One region of the Vallitalea okinawensis genome, then DNA from elsewhere that is predicted to be linked to it. Evidence: predicted binding sites of a transcription regulator. Region 1 holds the regulator's gene; each other region holds the start of a gene.
The links. The regulator Rex, encoded in region 1, represses fermentation and respiration genes when NADH is low (regulators of the CRP and FNR family bind a similar motif). The targets are predictions, from matches to a motif close to ATTGTTAANTANTTAACAAT.
Positions count from the first base shown of each region.

Region 1 (4,192 bases):
AATTGGATAGCATCATCCATTTTTATTGTGTAACTAGAGTCATCAATTGCTGTCTGATTTTCATTCTGAGTAATAACTACCTTGTTGCTAACTACAGTTGAGCTTGCTGCATTCAATGATAACAACGGAGTCATCAAAAGCACTGTCGTTAGGAAACAGCTTGTTATTTTTCTAAAATATTTCATAGTGTCCTCCTTTTAAGGCATATGCCTATAATCAAAACTTCATCAATTATACCATAATTATCCATAACCGTAAACCGAGTCTGTTATTTTGAAATATAGATGTAAAAAAAAGCAACTCGAGTTACGAGTTGCTTACTTTGTATAGTCATGCTTTTAATACGAATAGAAGGTATGAACGCCATGTTTATACACTTCTGTTAAGTTGTTATCAAACCATGCTACCGCAGAGGTAGATGCTAATCCTTTTGCAACAAAGAACAATGCTCCATTTGAGTAGTCTTCACCAGCTAATGCACGATTAACGGCTTCTACAGTAGAAGAAGTTATTGGTACAGTGTAGTAACGTCCATCATCAAGTGGTGAAAATTGACCAGGTTGGTGAACAACTTCAAAAACAGTACCAGGAAAACGGCTGATACGAACACGATTTAAAACCACGTTTGCTACAAGTATTTTCCCGATTATATCTTCGTCTGTCGCCTCAGCTTCAACTATACGGAGAAGTGATTCATAATCATCATCTGTTAAGTCAAAATTAACAAATGAATACTCCGCATCCGTCTGATTGATAGGCTCTAAATTGGATGACGTAGATAGATTTCTACTATCTACTGGAGCAACGGAAGCTGTCATTAATGGTGAATTATCCGTTGCAAAATCATCTTCTAATTGGTAATAGGTCTCTTCTATTTCATTGTAAGTTAATTCTAAATCATTTATATTTTCTAAAACTGCTGTGTTATTCATCTCATCTTCCATTACAGCATAATAAGCATACTCCATAGCATTTTGCTCATAGTAACTGTAAAGCACAATAGAAAATAATCCAACTAATACCAAGCCAATTAGTCCTGCAATAAGAAGTGGTTTCTTTGATCTCTTCATCTTATAGCAGTTTTTGTCTGAGTCGAATGTATACTTTTTGATATCAGAGATACATTCGCTCTGCTTTGCTTTCATTGAGATTACTCCTTTCTCATAACCAACTGTAATATTTTTGTGTAAGAAAGTAATTTGATACGTTCCTTTCACAAATGATTTCCTACATATGCTTAATCGAGACATAAGTCTCTTTTTTTACATCTGTAGGATATGTCTTTTCAGTTAAGTGATTATATATAAATTTTTACCACATGTCAACGGGTTTTATTCATTTTTATTAAATTTTTTTGAAATTTCATAAAAAAGATTTAAAATATTATTAACAATTATATAAAAATTGTTAATAGTTTAGAACACTTCCCATGGTATAACTTACATATTTTATTTAACTTAACTATTTTATCACTTAGCTTTTATGCAATATTTACAAAATCTAACTCTAAAATGGCTGTGATTTAGCTTACATCAAGGTTTCTACGATTTTAAAACAGGACTAATTTATATATATTATAACATTTTTCAGTATAATGTACAAATTTTACCAGTTGACATTCCTAAAAAAGCTGACTCAAATATATACATGAGTCAGCTTTTCTCTTATTCTTCTTCTTTATTAGCTTTATTTTCTTTCAAATTATAGGACAATGTCATTAAACTATCCAGTAAATGTACATTCTCTACTGTAACATGTTCAGGTAAATTTAAATCGATAGGAGCAAAATTCCATATTGCTTCGATCCCCCAATCAACAAGATCATTTGCAACAGATATAGCCTTTGTCCTAGGTAATGTTAAAATTGCGATATCAATGTCATTTTCTCGGACAAACTGCTCCATTTCATCAATATCTTTAATTTCAATCTCCCTAATACTCATACCCACTAGTCTAGGATTAACATCGAAGAGTCCTTTTACAGTAAATCCTCGTTTATCAAACTTTGCATAATTAGCTAATGCTTGACCCAAATTACCAGCACCAACTATAATGACACTATAATTTTTATCTAAACCAAGAATTTTACCTATTTCTTCATATAGAAACTCTACATTATATCCGTACCCTTGTTGACCAAAACCACCAAAATTATTAAGATCTTGTCGAATTTGTGATGCTGTTATACCCATTCTTTCACTCAATTCTCTTGAAGAAATACGTACAACGTCTTTTGATAAGAGATCGCCAAGATAACGATAATATCTGGGTAATCGTCGAATGACAGCGATTGATATCTTCTTATCAGAATCCATACCTTCATCTCCTTCTAAGGCACCATCAAAAATTAAATAAGTCATCTATAACGACTATTTAATTTTCTACCACATACCTAACTAAGAAATTGCCTACGCCCTAAGCAAATTCTTATTCTAATTAAATTTATTATAGCATTACTGTGTAAATTTTTCAAATGAAGCCTTTTAATCATATAGAAATTTTGATATGATTAAAAAGGTAAAATGAGAATGCTATATTGTATAATGTATACAATATATGACACTGTTATTGGATTATGCTAATAATATTCGATGATAAATTAGTAATCAGACGTATTTTTTCCAATATTTATTATTTTATTTACTGCAGTACATATTAAATCATTGTACTAAATATATAATTTCTCACAACATTTTTTGTGTAATACGTATATACCAATGAACTTAGGAGGTTATCATGATACTCTCATGTAAAAATATAAAAAAATCCTTTGGAATTGATGAAATTTTAACAAATGTAACTTTCCATTTAAACCAATATGATAAGGTCGCTTTGGTAGGCATTAATGGCGCTGGAAAAACGACCCTTTTTCGCATTATTACTAAAGAACTCACTGCCGATGAAGGTCGTATAACCCTCTATCAAAATGCTTCATTAGGTTACCTTTCCCAAGAACAAGACTTAGTATCGGCACATTCCATCTATGAGGAATGTGAGACTGTTTTTGAAGACGTCATTAAGACTGAGACTCAATTACGTGAAATAGAGTCGAGAATGAATGAACTCAATGGCGAAGCTTTAGAACAGTTAATGCTAACGTATTCTGAATTACAACACCAATTTGAAAGCATGAATGGCTATGGTTACAAGAGTCAGATCACTGGTGTACTAAAAGGTTTGGGGTTTACTGTCGAAGAGCTAGGTAAAGCCATCAACACATTATCAGGCGGACAAAAATCTCGTGTTTGTTTAGCTAAGCTACTCCTACGGCAACCAGAAGTTTTACTACTGGATGAGCCAACCAATCATCTGGATATTGAGGCCGTAACCTGGCTTGAAGAGTATTTAAGAAATTATAAAGGTACTTTATTAATTATCTCCCATGATCGTTATTTCTTGGACAAGATTGTTAGTAAGGTTATTGAAATAGAAAACAAGAAGTCTGAAGTCTATTCAGGTAATTATAGTTTCTATGCTAAACAGAAGGCAATCAATCGTGATATACAATATAAACATTATTTAGAGCAACAACGGGATATCAAACAGCAGGAGGCAGTAATTGCTAAATTACGTTCTTTTAGCCGTGAGAAGTCTATCAAACGAGCTAAGAGTCGTGAAAAGGCTTTAGATAAGGTTGAGCTTTTGGAAAAGCCTACACATATCAATGATGAAATGCGTTTAGTTTTTCAGCCGAAGAAAGTTAGTGGTAATGATGTCTTGTTTGCTGAGAATTTGTCAAAAAGCTATGATCATCAACTTTTCGATAATGTAGATTTAGATATTAAGCGTGGAGATAAGATTGCTCTAATCGGTGCAAATGGTATTGGAAAGACAACTTTATTTAAGATTATCATGAAGCATGTGCCTGTGGATACTGGCCAAATAACATACGGGAGTCGTGTTCAAATAGGCTATTATGATCAAGAACACGATAGTTTATCTGAAGATAAAACCATCTTTGAAGAATTATCGGACACTTATCCAAAAATGACGAACGGTGAAATCCGTAATACGCTGGCAGCATTTCTTTTCACTGGTGAAGATGTTTTCAAATCCATCCTCTCTTTGAGCGGTGGAGAAAAGGGTCGTGTTAGTCTCTCTAAAATCATGCTATCAGAAGCTAATTTCCTTCTGATGGATGAACCTACGAACCATCTCGACATTACCTCCCGTGAAGTATTAGAAAATGCGT
Region 1 covers NZ_PQDH01000001.1:262,079-266,270, forward strand. The annotation lists gene C1Y58_RS01430 (YcdB/YcdC domain-containing protein) at 1-185, opposite strand, end outside; gene C1Y58_RS01435 (cell wall hydrolase) at 339-1,145, opposite strand; gene C1Y58_RS01440 (redox-sensing transcriptional repressor Rex) at 1,665-2,360, opposite strand; gene C1Y58_RS01445 (ABC-F family ATP-binding cassette domain-containing protein) at 2,737-4,192, shown strand, end outside.

Region 2 (4,192 bases), 390 kb from region 1:
TCTAACTTCTGTTCATTTGTATTTTCTTCATAAACATTAAATTGAATATAATTTAATAAATCATCGATAATCATCTCGTTATGTTCATTCATAAAGTAATTAGAAATAGATGCCGCAATAATTCCTCCATAACCCTCAATTTCTATTAATTCATCTACTGTAGCTTGTCTAATTATATTAAAATCATTTTTATAATTCTTGCACAGTAATCTAGCATTGGATAAACCCACATTTTGAATCCCTAGTGCATAAATGAAATTTGCCAACTCCATGGTTTTGGATTTCTCTATGGACTTCATGAGATTGTCGTAGGACTTTCTACCGAAGCCTTCCATTTCAATAATCTCAGTTTCATACTTTTCTAATCGATACAAATCACCAAAGTTCTTAATAAATTCCTTGTCAATGAATTTATCTAGGGTAGCTTCGGATAGACCTTCGATATTCATAGCATCTCTACCAACAAAATGACTAAATGCTTTTAAAAGTTTTGCACTACAGTTTGGGTTTGTACAGAACAGCTCTTTGACACTGTTGATGACTTTGACTTCTGTATCGCCACCACAAGCTGGACAATTCTCAGGTAACTTATCAATACCGCTCTTGGTTAAGTTCTCTCCCACTTGAGGTATGATCATATTAGCTTTGTAAACAGTAATCGTATCACCTTTACCAAGCTCCAACGCTTCTAATATGCTCACATTATGAAGGCTTGCTCTTGATACAGTTGTTCCTTCTAACTCAACAGGATCAAAAATTGCGATAGGGTTAATAAGACCTGTACGAGAAGTATTCCACTTGATCTCTCTTAAATTCGTTTCTTTGAGTTCATCGCTCCATTTATATGCAATGGAATGCCTTGGGAATTTTGATGTTGAGCCTAAGCTTTCAGAATAAGCTATTTCGTTAAAGGTTAAAACAAGTCCATCGGATGCAAAATCATTATCCACAATTATATCAGCAAATCCGTTAACAACCTCTTCTACTGACTCGCTTGTAACAATTTCATATTCTACAGTATCAAAACCTAGTTGATTTAACCATTTCAACTGATTAACTTTAAGATCGTCAAACTCTTTTCCTATAGATTGGACAACCGTAAAAGCAAAAAAGTTAACAGACCGCCCTGCTGTAATCTCATTGTTAAGTTGTCTAACAGTACCGCTGCATAGATTTCTTGGATTTTTATATTGCTCCTCAGGGTCCAACTTTTCATTAATGCGCTTGAAATCTGAATACTTGATAACCGCTTCACCACGAATCATCAGAGATTCTTTAAAAGGTATTCTAAGGGGAATATTTTCAAAGACTTTTGCGTTATTGGTAACTACCTCTCCAACTTCACCATTACCCCGGGTGACTGCACGTACTAATTCTCCATTCTCATATGTTAAAACGATGGTTAATCCGTCTAATTTCCATGATAAAATACCTTCGTGACTTCCAAGCCAACTCTTTAGTTTACTTGTTTCCTTTGTTTTATCAAGAGATAACATTCTTTGCTCATGCTTATATTTAGGTAATGAACTCAATATTTCATACCCAACTTTTCTGGTTGGACTATTAGCTAATACAATACCCGATTCATCTTCCAATTTGACAAGCTCATCGTATAACTCGTCGTATTCAAAATTAGTCATTATTTCTTTATTGGCTTGATAATAAGCCTTGTTGGCTTCATTAATTATTTTTACTAGTTCTTTTATTCGATTATAATCTTTCATCTGCTCACCCATTATTCTTTAACTTCTATTGTTAATAGTATTAACACTATTACTCTTTTCTTATGTTACTTATGACATCATTTTATCATACTCAAAATCATTTTAAAACAAGAAAAAAGGAAACACAGCAATTCCTACTGTATTTCCCTATTAACATAACCACTTCTTCTTCTTTTGTAGCATTATTATAACCTATTTTTACCACTTTGTCCAGTATTTATTTACAGTTTGTAATAAATTTTCAAAGCCTTAAAATGATGCATTTTCAACTGTATTGCCACAAATAGTAACAAAAAATCTATTATTTTTTTGATAATATTTTAACAATTAAACACTTGTGTTTTGCGAGGTAAAATGTTAATATCTTGTTGTGAGTTCGTAAACTCATATATGTCATTCCTTATCAAGCTAGTAATATAAAGATAGATGCTGGTTTATCTATCTAATCTCACTTTTAAAAGGAGTGGTTATAATGTTAACAATCTATGTGTGCATCGGCAGTGCATGTCATTTAAAAGGTTCTTACGATGTGATTAATGGTTTTCAGGAGCAAGTTAAAGCCCAAAAACTTGATGGCTCCATATCCATCAATGCCGCCTTTTGCTTAGGTCATTGCACAGAAGCAGTTTCAGTCAAAATAGATGATGAGATTCATTCTGTTACACCAGATATCGTTGAAGACTTTTTTAATAAAGAAGTATTAAGGAGACTGGACTAATGCAGATCATGGACTTTTCATCAGCTAACTGTAAAAACTGCTATAAGTGCATACAAAATTGCCATGTTAAAGCTATCAAGTTAATCGACAATCAAGCCACCATTATGAAAGATCGCTGTATCGCTTGCGGGCAATGCTTTGTAGTTTGTCCACAGAATGCACGAAATGTGGTATCTGATTTAGATGTTATTCAAAGCATGCGTAAAAAGAAAAAATTGATTGCCTCAATAGCGCCGTCCTACTTAGCTATTTATGACAACCCACAAACATTAATAAATAGCTTAAAGGCACTAGGATTTTCCCATATCGAAGAAACAGCTATTGGTGCAGAAACGGTCAGTCAACAATATGCATCATACATGAAAGAACATAAACTTGATAACTACATAACATCGTGTTGCCCTGCTATTACTACAATGATTGAAGTTTATTATCCGGAACTCTTGCAATATTTACTGCCCATTGAATCGCCAATGGCAATTCACAGTAAAATGTTAAGAAAAAAATATGGTGAAGATGCTTTCATCACATTTATTGGTCCTTGTATTGCAAAGAAAAAAGAAGCATTCTATTATAAACAGATCGGTACTTTGGATGCTGTTCTCACATTTGAAGAAGTTGAAAATTGGATTCAACAAGAAAATGTGGTGGTTACGGAAGAATCAAGAGAAAAGGCAAGCAATCATCTATCAGTTGGACAATCTTACCCCATGGAAGAAGGTATCATTGTCGGACTTCAGGATTGTATTAATAGCTTAGGTTATGAAACATTATCTGTTTCTGGCTTAGAAGGGTGTAAATCTGTTTTCAGTTCTCTATGCAAAGGTGAGATCAACGGTACCTTCATAGAGGCTAACGCATGTATAGGAAGTTGTATAGGCGGACCGGCACTTCCTAAGTCTGCAAAAGGATCATCAATCTTTGTACGTCAATTGAACCTAACTCGCAGAAAAAGTAAAAACCCACTTACTCTTTCTAACAGTGTTCAGACCTATCAGCGTCCTTTTAGTAGCAAACCTATTGCGAAAACAGAGATATCTGAAGATGAAATTCAGAGAGTACTTCACTCCATGGGTAAATACAGCAAGGCTGATGAGCTAAATTGTGGAGCGTGCGGATACGATACCTGTATCGAAAAAGCCCGTGCTGTATTTGAAGGCATGTCACATCCGGAAATGTGCATCCATTTCATGCGAGAGAAAGCTGAGAGTTTAACGAATACTATTTTTGAACATTCTCCAAATATTATCTTTTTGCTTGATAAGGATTTAAATATTATTCACTTAAACCCAGCTGCTAAAAAGATTTTTATGACTTCTACTACTATCCAAGGACAACCCATAAGCAGGCTCCTTAATGGGGAAGATTTTAAACTAGTAAAGTCAACTAAAGAACACATAATAGGGAAAAAAGTCTCATACTTGAAATACGGTTTAGTCTGTATTGAAAACATTATTTATCTTGAAGAGCAAAATAGTTATTTAGTGATCCTTCATAACTTAACTGAGCAAGTCAAACGGGATGATGAGCTGGCTAAGTTAAAAAAGAACACCTTGTCAGCTGCACAAAACGTCATTGATAAGCAGATGCGTGTGGCCCAAGAAATTGCCGGGTTATTAGGTGAAACCACTGCCGAAACCAAAATCACCCTGATGAAATTGCAACAGATTGTTATTGGTGAAGAAGGTGACATAAAATAATGAACTCTTTTGTAGACATTGCTACAAATAGCATCAATAAATTTGGTGAA
Region 2 covers NZ_PQDH01000001.1:651,478-655,669, forward strand. The annotation lists gene ligA (NAD-dependent DNA ligase LigA) at 1-1,724, opposite strand, end outside; gene C1Y58_RS03035 (NAD(P)H-dependent oxidoreductase subunit E) at 2,197-2,442, shown strand; gene C1Y58_RS03040 ([Fe-Fe] hydrogenase large subunit C-terminal domain-containing protein) at 2,442-4,142, shown strand; gene C1Y58_RS03045 (SpoIIE family protein phosphatase) at 4,142-4,192, shown strand, end outside.
Region 2: C1Y58_RS03035 (NAD(P)H-dependent oxidoreductase subunit E) is a predicted target of Rex. The motif match lies at 2,033-2,052, and genes of this name have one in related genera.

Region 3 (4,192 bases), on a different contig from region 1:
GATATTGACAATACATTATCAGAGTGCTAATATTATGATAATATAAAGCATAAACCAAAAATTGGTTTATGCTTTTTTGATGGTTTTGGATATTTACTGCCTCTCGGCGTTCATCATTTGAGGTGTAGAGGGTATGTATAATAGAGAGTTGTGTGGAATTGGGAGAAGTGGGTGAGTAGCATGCATGATATATTTGGGCTATTGAAAAAGATTGTTCCAAATGGCGTAATAGAACTTGAAAGACGATATGAAATTCTTAAAGGGGTTGGACGTTATCAACCTATTGGTAGAAGAAAACTTGCAACTACTTTAGAATTGCCTGAGCGTATTCTGCGATCTGATACAGAGTTTCTAAAAGATGGTGGATTTATAGAAGTATCAGGATCAGGTATGACTATAACTCGTGAGGGTGAAAAATTATTAGATGGCTTAAGTGAAATCATCAGCAGTTTAAAGGGTATGAAAGATCTTGAAACAAAGCTTAGAGATCTTCTAGAAGATGTAAAGGTTATCGTTGTTGAAGGGAATGCAGATATCAGTGATGATGCCAAAGGTGATATTGGGAAAGCAGCTGCAGCTGTTTTATTAAATTCATTAAAGGATAATGATATCATTGCTATAACTGGAGGAACAACTGTTGCTCATATGGTTGAACAATGTAAAGAAGATGTGAATAGCAATCATGATATTTTGGTAATACCTGCAAGAGGTGGATTAGGCACTAGAGTTGAATATCAAGCAAATATCTTAGCTTCAACTTTGGCAAAGAAATTGAATGGGAGTTATAAGCTATTGAATGTACCAGATCATCTCAGTAGAAAAGCCTTGGAGAGTGTTCAAAAAGAACCTGAAATTGATGCTATCAAAAGGTATTTAAATAATCCAAATGCCATTGTATTTGGGATAGGTGACGCTATTAAGTTAGCTAATCAGAGAAAACTTTCTGATACCCTAATCGATTTCTTAAAAAGAAAAGAAGCTGTAGCTGAGGCTTTTGGATACTATTTCAATGAGCAGGGGCAAATTGTTTATCGATCAAGAACTATTGGAATTAATTTGGATAAGATAAAGGATCATAAAACCATTGCATTAGCAGGAGGTACATCAAAAGCTAAGGCTATTTTGGCTTTGAAAAAGTACTTAAAAGGTGGGGTCCTAGTCATAGATGAAGGTGCTGCAAAAGAAATAATAGCTATATGCAATTCGTGATGAGGTCAATATGCCTCATCTTTTTCTATTTATTTCATTTTTTTTGTTATTAATTTTATGATAAAAGGCTTGAAAAATGACGTGTTTTCGTTTAAAATATAAATGACTTATGAATTGGGACTGAATTTGCATAGTGGGTCAAAAAATGTCCCTATACATAAAATCAAGAAAATATATTGAACATTTATAAGTATTTAATAATATTAAGTTCAGTATATATTGTTAGAATTATTTTATTTAAGATGGGAAAATTAATCTAGAGATGTTTTCTTATCACTGTTAGTTCGCTGTGTAATCACAGCTGGATAATAAACTATAATCCTTAAGATGTATATCTTAAAAGTAGAACATAGGAGGAATTAACAATGGCAAAAATCGCAATTAATGGTTTTGGTCGTATTGGCCGTAATGCATTCAAAATAGCTATGGAAAGAGGTCTTGATGTCGTAGCTATCAACGATTTAACTGATTCTAAAACATTAGCACACTTACTTAAATATGACTCATGTTTCGGAAAATTCAACGGTACTGTTGAAGTTAAAAACGATGCATTAGTTGTAAATGGTAAAGAAATCAAAGTTTTAGCTGAAAGAAACCCAGCTGATTTACCTTGGGGTGAATTAGGTGTTGAAGTAGTAATTGAATCAACTGGTCTTTTCAGACAAAAAGAAAAAGCTGCTTTACACATCGAAGCTGGCGCTAAAAAAGTTATCATTTCTGCACCAGGTAAAGGAACAAAATCAATCGTTATGGGTGTTAACGAAGCTGATTACGATGCTGCTAACGATGACATCATTGATAATGCTTCTTGTACTACAAACTGTTTAGCGCCTTTCGCTAAAGTATTAAATGACAAATTCGAAATCAAAAAAGGTATCATGACTACAGTTCATTCATATACAAATGACCAAAGAATTTTAGATACACCACATGCTGACTTAAGAAGAGCAAGAGCTGCTGCTGAATCTATCATTCCTACAACTACTGGTGCTGCAGAAGCAGTTGCTAAAGTAATTCCAAGCTTAAAAGGTAAATTAACTGGTATGGCTATGCGTATTCCTTCTCCTACAGTTTCAGTTGTTGATTTAACTGTAGAATTAGGTAAAGATGTAACAGTTGAAGATGTAAATGCTGCATTAAAAGCTGCTGCTGATGACAAAGTATTAGGTTTCTCAGAAGAGCCATTAGTATCTATCGATTATAGAATGGATTCACGTTCATCAATCGTTGATGGTTTATCTACATTAGTAATGGGTGACAACATGGTTAAAGTTGTATCTTGGTACGACAATGAGTGGGGTTACTCAAACAGAATCATAGACTTAACAGAATACGTTGCTGAAAGATTATAATTATAAGATTTAATACAATTTAAATCAGACCAGAAAGGTCCGGGTTTGTAGTTAAGCTATGGACCGGACCTTTTTATTATTTTATAGTCACTTTTCTTGTAGGCTTTACAAAAGACTCTATTCGTGTTGGAAGGAGAAATAATATGTTAAATAAAAAAACTGTTGAAGATATACAACCAAAAAGTAAAAGAGTATTAGTACGTTGTGATTTTAATGTACCATTAAAAGAAGGCGTTATTACTGATGAAAATCGTTTAGTTGCTGCATTGCCAACTATTAAAAAATTAATTGAAGGCAATGCAAAAGTTATCTTATGTTCTCACTTAGGAAAACCAAAAGGTGAAGCTAAGCCAGAATTATCATTAGCACCTGTTGCTAAAAGACTTAGTGAATTATTAGAAAAAGAAGTTGTATTCGCAGCTGATGATACTGTTGTTGGTGAGAATGCTAAAAAAGCTGTTGAAGCTATGAATGATGGTGATGTTGTATTATTAGAAAATACGCGTTATCGTAAAGAAGAAACTAAAAATGGTGAAGCTTTCTCTAAAGAACTAGCTTCCTTAGCAGAGTTGTTTGTTAACGATGCTTTCGGTACTGCTCATAGAGCACACTGTTCTAATGTAGGTGTTACTGAGTTTGTTGATGAAGCAGTAGTAGGTTATTTAATGGAAAAAGAAATCAACTTCTTAGGTAATGCGGTTAACAATCCTGAAAGACCTTTTGTTGCGATCTTAGGTGGTGCAAAGGTATCTGATAAAATTAATGTTATCAATAACTTATTAGAAAAAGTAGATACAATTATCATTGGTGGAGGTATGGCTTATACTTTCTTAAAGGCTCAAGGTTTAGAAGTAGGAAGTTCATTACTCGAAGCTGAGAAATTAGACTATGCTGCTGAAATGATTAAGAAGGCGGAAGAAAAAGGTGTTAATTTCTTATTACCTGTTGATCATGTTATTGGTAAAGAGTTCAAGAATGATACAGAAAGCCAAGTTGTAACTGCTGAGGCAGGCATTCCAGAAAGTTGGTCTGGATTTGATATTGGACCTAAATCTATGGAGTTATATGCTAATGCTGTTAAAGATGCTAAAACTGTTGTTTGGAATGGACCAATGGGTGTTTTTGAATTTGAAAACTTTGCTCATGGTACAATTGCAGTAGCTAAAGCTTTAGCTGAAACAGATGCTACTACAATCATTGGTGGTGGAGATTCTGCTGCAGCTGTTAATATCTTAGGATTCGGTGATAAGATGACACACATCTCTACAGGTGGTGGAGCATCATTAGAGTTCTTAGAAGGTAAAGAATTACCAGGGGTAGCAGCAGCTAACGATAAATAGGTAACGTTGTTAATAATAGGAGGGAATACAATGCGCAAAAAGATCATTGCAGGTAACTGGAAAATGAATAAAACACCTAAGGAAGCTTTAGCGTTAATCGAAGAGTTAAAGCCTTTAGTAAAGAACGAAGAAGTAGATGTGGTATTTTGCCCACCATATGTATCATTATTGTTAGCGGTTGAAGCTGCTAAAGGTACAAACATTGAAATTGGTGCTCAAAACATGCATTTTGAAGAAAGTGGTGCTTACACAGGTGAAATTGCACCTGCTATGCTTAAAGAATGTGGTGTT
Region 3 covers NZ_PQDH01000002.1:203,184-207,375, reverse strand. The annotation lists gene C1Y58_RS06125 (sugar-binding transcriptional regulator) at 181-1,209, shown strand; gene gap (type I glyceraldehyde-3-phosphate dehydrogenase) at 1,575-2,561, shown strand; gene C1Y58_RS06115 (phosphoglycerate kinase) at 2,705-3,901, shown strand; gene tpiA (triose-phosphate isomerase) at 3,932-4,192, shown strand, end outside.
Region 3: gap (type I glyceraldehyde-3-phosphate dehydrogenase) is a predicted target of Rex. The motif match lies at 1,392-1,411, and genes of this name have one in related genera.

Region 4 (4,192 bases), on a different contig from region 1:
ATGAATGAGCCAGATTTAATCAATAATAAGTTCCAGCTGCATTTAGCAATGGAAGAAGCAAGAGAAGTAATTCCACGTGTATTCAAGGAATATGAAGAAATTTCTGGACGTCAGTATACAGTAATTGAGGGTCATGAAATGGAAGATGCTGAAGCGGCATTATTTATTCTTGGCTCATCCTATGATACTGCAAAGATTGCAGTTGATGAATTAAGAAAAGAAGGTAAAAAAGTTGGTGTATTCACCATTAATGCATTAAGACCATGGGATAAAGAAGGTCTCTATAATATCTGTAAAGATGTTAAATCCATAGTAGTAGCTGATAGACAAGATAGTTACGGTGCAGGTGGTGGTAACTTGTCACTGGAGTTAAAAGCTACATTACACGATTTTAAGGCTGATATTGAAGTCAACTCATTAGTTTATGGTCTAAGTGGTAAAGACTTCTATAAAGAAGATGCTATCCATATGTTGAATAAAGCTTATGATATAGCAGAAGGCAAAAAGGAAGAGCATAAGAAGTTTGATTACTATGGTCAATATAAAGGTAAAGAAGGTTATGAACCAGTTCAATACATGAAACCAATCTCTAAAGAAGAGGCAAGTCCAGGAGTTACATCTGTTGAAGTGGATGATAAAAATGGTCTCTTCAAAGTAAAAGGTGGTATTATAAAGAATGCTACTAAAATGCCAAAACGCTGGGTTGCCGGTCACGGAGCTTGTCCTGGTTGTGGTATTCCAGTTAATGTTAACTTGTTATTAAAAGGTATTGAAGGAAACGTTGTTCTTTTATTCCAAACAGGTTGTGGTATGGTTGTTACAACAGCCTATCCTAAAACATCATTCCGTGTAAGTTATATTCATAACTTATTCCAAAATGGTGCAGCTACATTATCGGGTCTTGTTGAAATGTTTGAAGAAAAGAAACGTCGTGGTGAGATTCCAGATGAGTTTACATTTGTTATGGTTAGTGGTGATGGTGGGCTTGATATTGGTATGGGACCTGCTATTGGTGCTGCATTAAGAAATCATAAAATGATCATTATGGAATATGATAATGGTGGTTATATGAATACAGGTTATCAACAATCTTATACGACTCCTATGGGAGCTAAAACATCTACATCACATGTAGGTCCGGCTCAAGTTGGTAAGATAACCTTCCACAAAGATACACCTCAGATTTTTGCAGCAACGAATATTCCATATGTAGCTACTGTATCCGAGCATATACCTATGGACTTCATTAAGAAAGCTGCTAAAGCTCAAAAGTATGCTAATGAATATGGGCTAGCATTCATTAAAACACTATCAGCATGCCCTCTTAACTGGGGTGATAATCCTCGCTATGAGCGTAGTGTTATTGAAGCAGGAGTGGATAGTTGTTACCATCCTCTTTATGAAATTGAAAGAGGTATTACAAACATCACTTACAATCCAGAAGCAAAAAATAAAAAGATACCTATTGCTGATTTCTTTAGCATGATGGGTAGAACAAAGCACTTGTTAAAACCTGATAATGAAAGTATTTTAACAAGTATCCAAGAAGAAGTGGATCGTCGTTGGGGTCGACTTAAAGCTCAAAGCGATAGCCCATTCTTATAGGATAATGTGATAGATAAAAGAACCTGTTAATGAATCGACCCCCAGATGTTAGGCCTAAAATCTAACTGATGGAGGTCGGTTTTTATATTGAAAAATATAGTTGAAAATTTATGATGAAAGTAGTACAAGAGTATCTATCTGGAAAAGGTTTTGAATGTGGTCATTAGCCTTACCTAAAAGCATTAAGTAAGTTATTAATTTAAAGATGTTTTGCAATAAAATTTTACGATTTTTTTTAAAAATCTTTAAAAAATTTTATTTATCAATAAGTTATTTACATTTATTTAAGAATGCCCTATAATTAGCTTGAAAAATTTAAATCGGGGGCATTTACATGGAAACTATGAAGAATACTTCCAGGAAGCTAAATCAAAGAGTTAGCACAAATGGACTTAAAAAAGCAGTAAGTACTGAAGGAATTATTGCAATAATTATTTTCTGTTTATTTTTTGGTTATTTAATTTCAGTTATGGGTTTAGTTAATATGTTTAATACCTTAATCAATACTGCCCACGACTTATTGTTGAATACCGTATTTTTCATTATGGGGATAGCTGTTTTGGCAGGTGCTATTGGTTCTGTCTTAACCGAGTTTGGAGTCATCTCCATGCTTAATAAGATTTTGTCCATATTTATGAAACCTTTATACAACATGCCTGGTGCATCAGTATTAGGGATTGTGACAACATATTTATCGGATAACCCAGCTATTATTACATTAGCTAAGGAAGATGGTTTTAAGAAATTTTTTAAACAATATCAACTCCCTGCTTTAACAAATTTAGGAACAGCTTTTGGTATGGGGTTAGTTGTAACAGCGTTTATGATGGCTCAAGCATCACCTATAGGTGAAAGTTTTGTTATGCCAGCTTTAATTGGTAACCTAGGTGCCTTTGTGGGTAGTATTATCAGTGTTCGTATTATGCTTCAATTTACTAAGAAAGTATATGGCGTTGATGCCGAGCCTATTGTTAAAAGTGATGTAGACTATGATGTTTTAACTTACCGTAAAGTAAGAGAAGGTACAACTGGGCAACGTTTATTAGCTGCATTATTAGAAGGTGGTAAATCAGGTGTGGATATTGGATTAAGCATCATACCAGGAGTACTTATTATATGTACAGTTGTTCTATTATTTACGAATGGACCTTCACCTGAAGGATATACCGGAGTAGCTTATGAAGGAGTTGGTTTGTTACCTGCTATTGCTAATCAACTTGATTTTATTTTGGAGCCACTTTTTGGTTTCCAGAGTCCAGAAGCTATAGCAGTACCCATAACATCTTTAGGGGCTGTAGGTGCGGCTATTGGGCTAGTTCCTACTTTACTCGAAGAAGGTTTAATAGGTGGGAACGAAATAGCTGTCTTTACAGCAATGGGTATGTGTTGGAGTGGTTACTTAAGTACTCATGTTGCTATGATGGATAGCTTAGACTGTAGAGAACTGACAGGTAAGGCTATTATAAGTCATACCATTGGGGGCTTAGTGGCAGGAATTGCAGCCCATTGGTTTTATGTTTTATTCACGATAATTTAAAGAAATGGAATATATATTGAACTACTCACAATTGTGAGTAGTTTTTTACTTTTCTTGTGCGTAAAAATGAAGATTTAGCTTGGGTTTTGGATTATTAATGTGACTTCCTTTAGTCTATTAAGAAAAAATTAAATATATTACATTCAACAAGGAAAGTAATGGTAATCATTTTTGGGTTTATTTGAAATATACAAGAAACTTTTGGAATAATATAGCATATAATAGTATAGACAAGTCTATAATTTAATAAGTATTTAATAAAATATTAATTATATATTAATAAAAGATCTCTATATCATGATAATGAAATAAGCTTGTAATATTGGGGACGCACGGTGGATTTGACATTAAAAAATGAACTGGATATAATAAGAATGTAATAATTAATTAATAACTTATTTAAAAAGGTATATAATAAACCAAAGAGAAGTTTGACATAATTGATTAGTATCACAATAAACTGACTTCTGGAGGACAAAAAATGAGTTTTCGTAAAAAATATGTTAAAACCCTTTGTTGTATTGCAGGTACTTTGATTTATACAATGAATGCTCACGCTGCAGTAGTAGGGACTGTAAATGTAGATCAAATTAATGTAAGAACAGCACCGGTTCAAAATTCTAGTAATATCATCTCGCAGCTTGAGACAGATAGTCAAGTACATATACTTGATGTGGACGGAGATTATTATGAGATTGAATATAACGATGAAATAGCATATGTGTTTCAGGATTATGTTACCTTCAATGGAATACCGGCATTGGTACAAGCAGATGTGAATTTGCGCAGTGAGCCTGAACAGAAAACAGAGAATATTATGGAAACAATACCAGGAGCTGAAGAGATAAAAGTCTTGTCTGTTGGAGAAGAATATAGTTATGTACTATATAAAGAGCAGTATGGCTATGTTTATAATACAAAGTTATCTTTTAACGAAGAAGACTTACAAGACTTAAGCTATATATCAGAAATGAAGAATGCTGTTGTTATAGCTGATAACTTAAATGTAAGACAAGGAGCGAATACAAGTTCAAGTATTATAACAAAACT
Region 4 covers NZ_PQDH01000027.1:8,289-12,480, forward strand. The annotation lists gene C1Y58_RS25135 (thiamine pyrophosphate-dependent enzyme) at 1-1,605, shown strand, start outside; gene C1Y58_RS25140 (CD0519/CD1768 family membrane protein) at 1,940-3,142, shown strand; gene C1Y58_RS25145 (C40 family peptidase) at 3,624-4,192, shown strand, end outside.
Region 4: C1Y58_RS25140 (CD0519/CD1768 family membrane protein) is a predicted target of Rex. The motif match lies at 1,878-1,897, and genes of this name have one in related genera.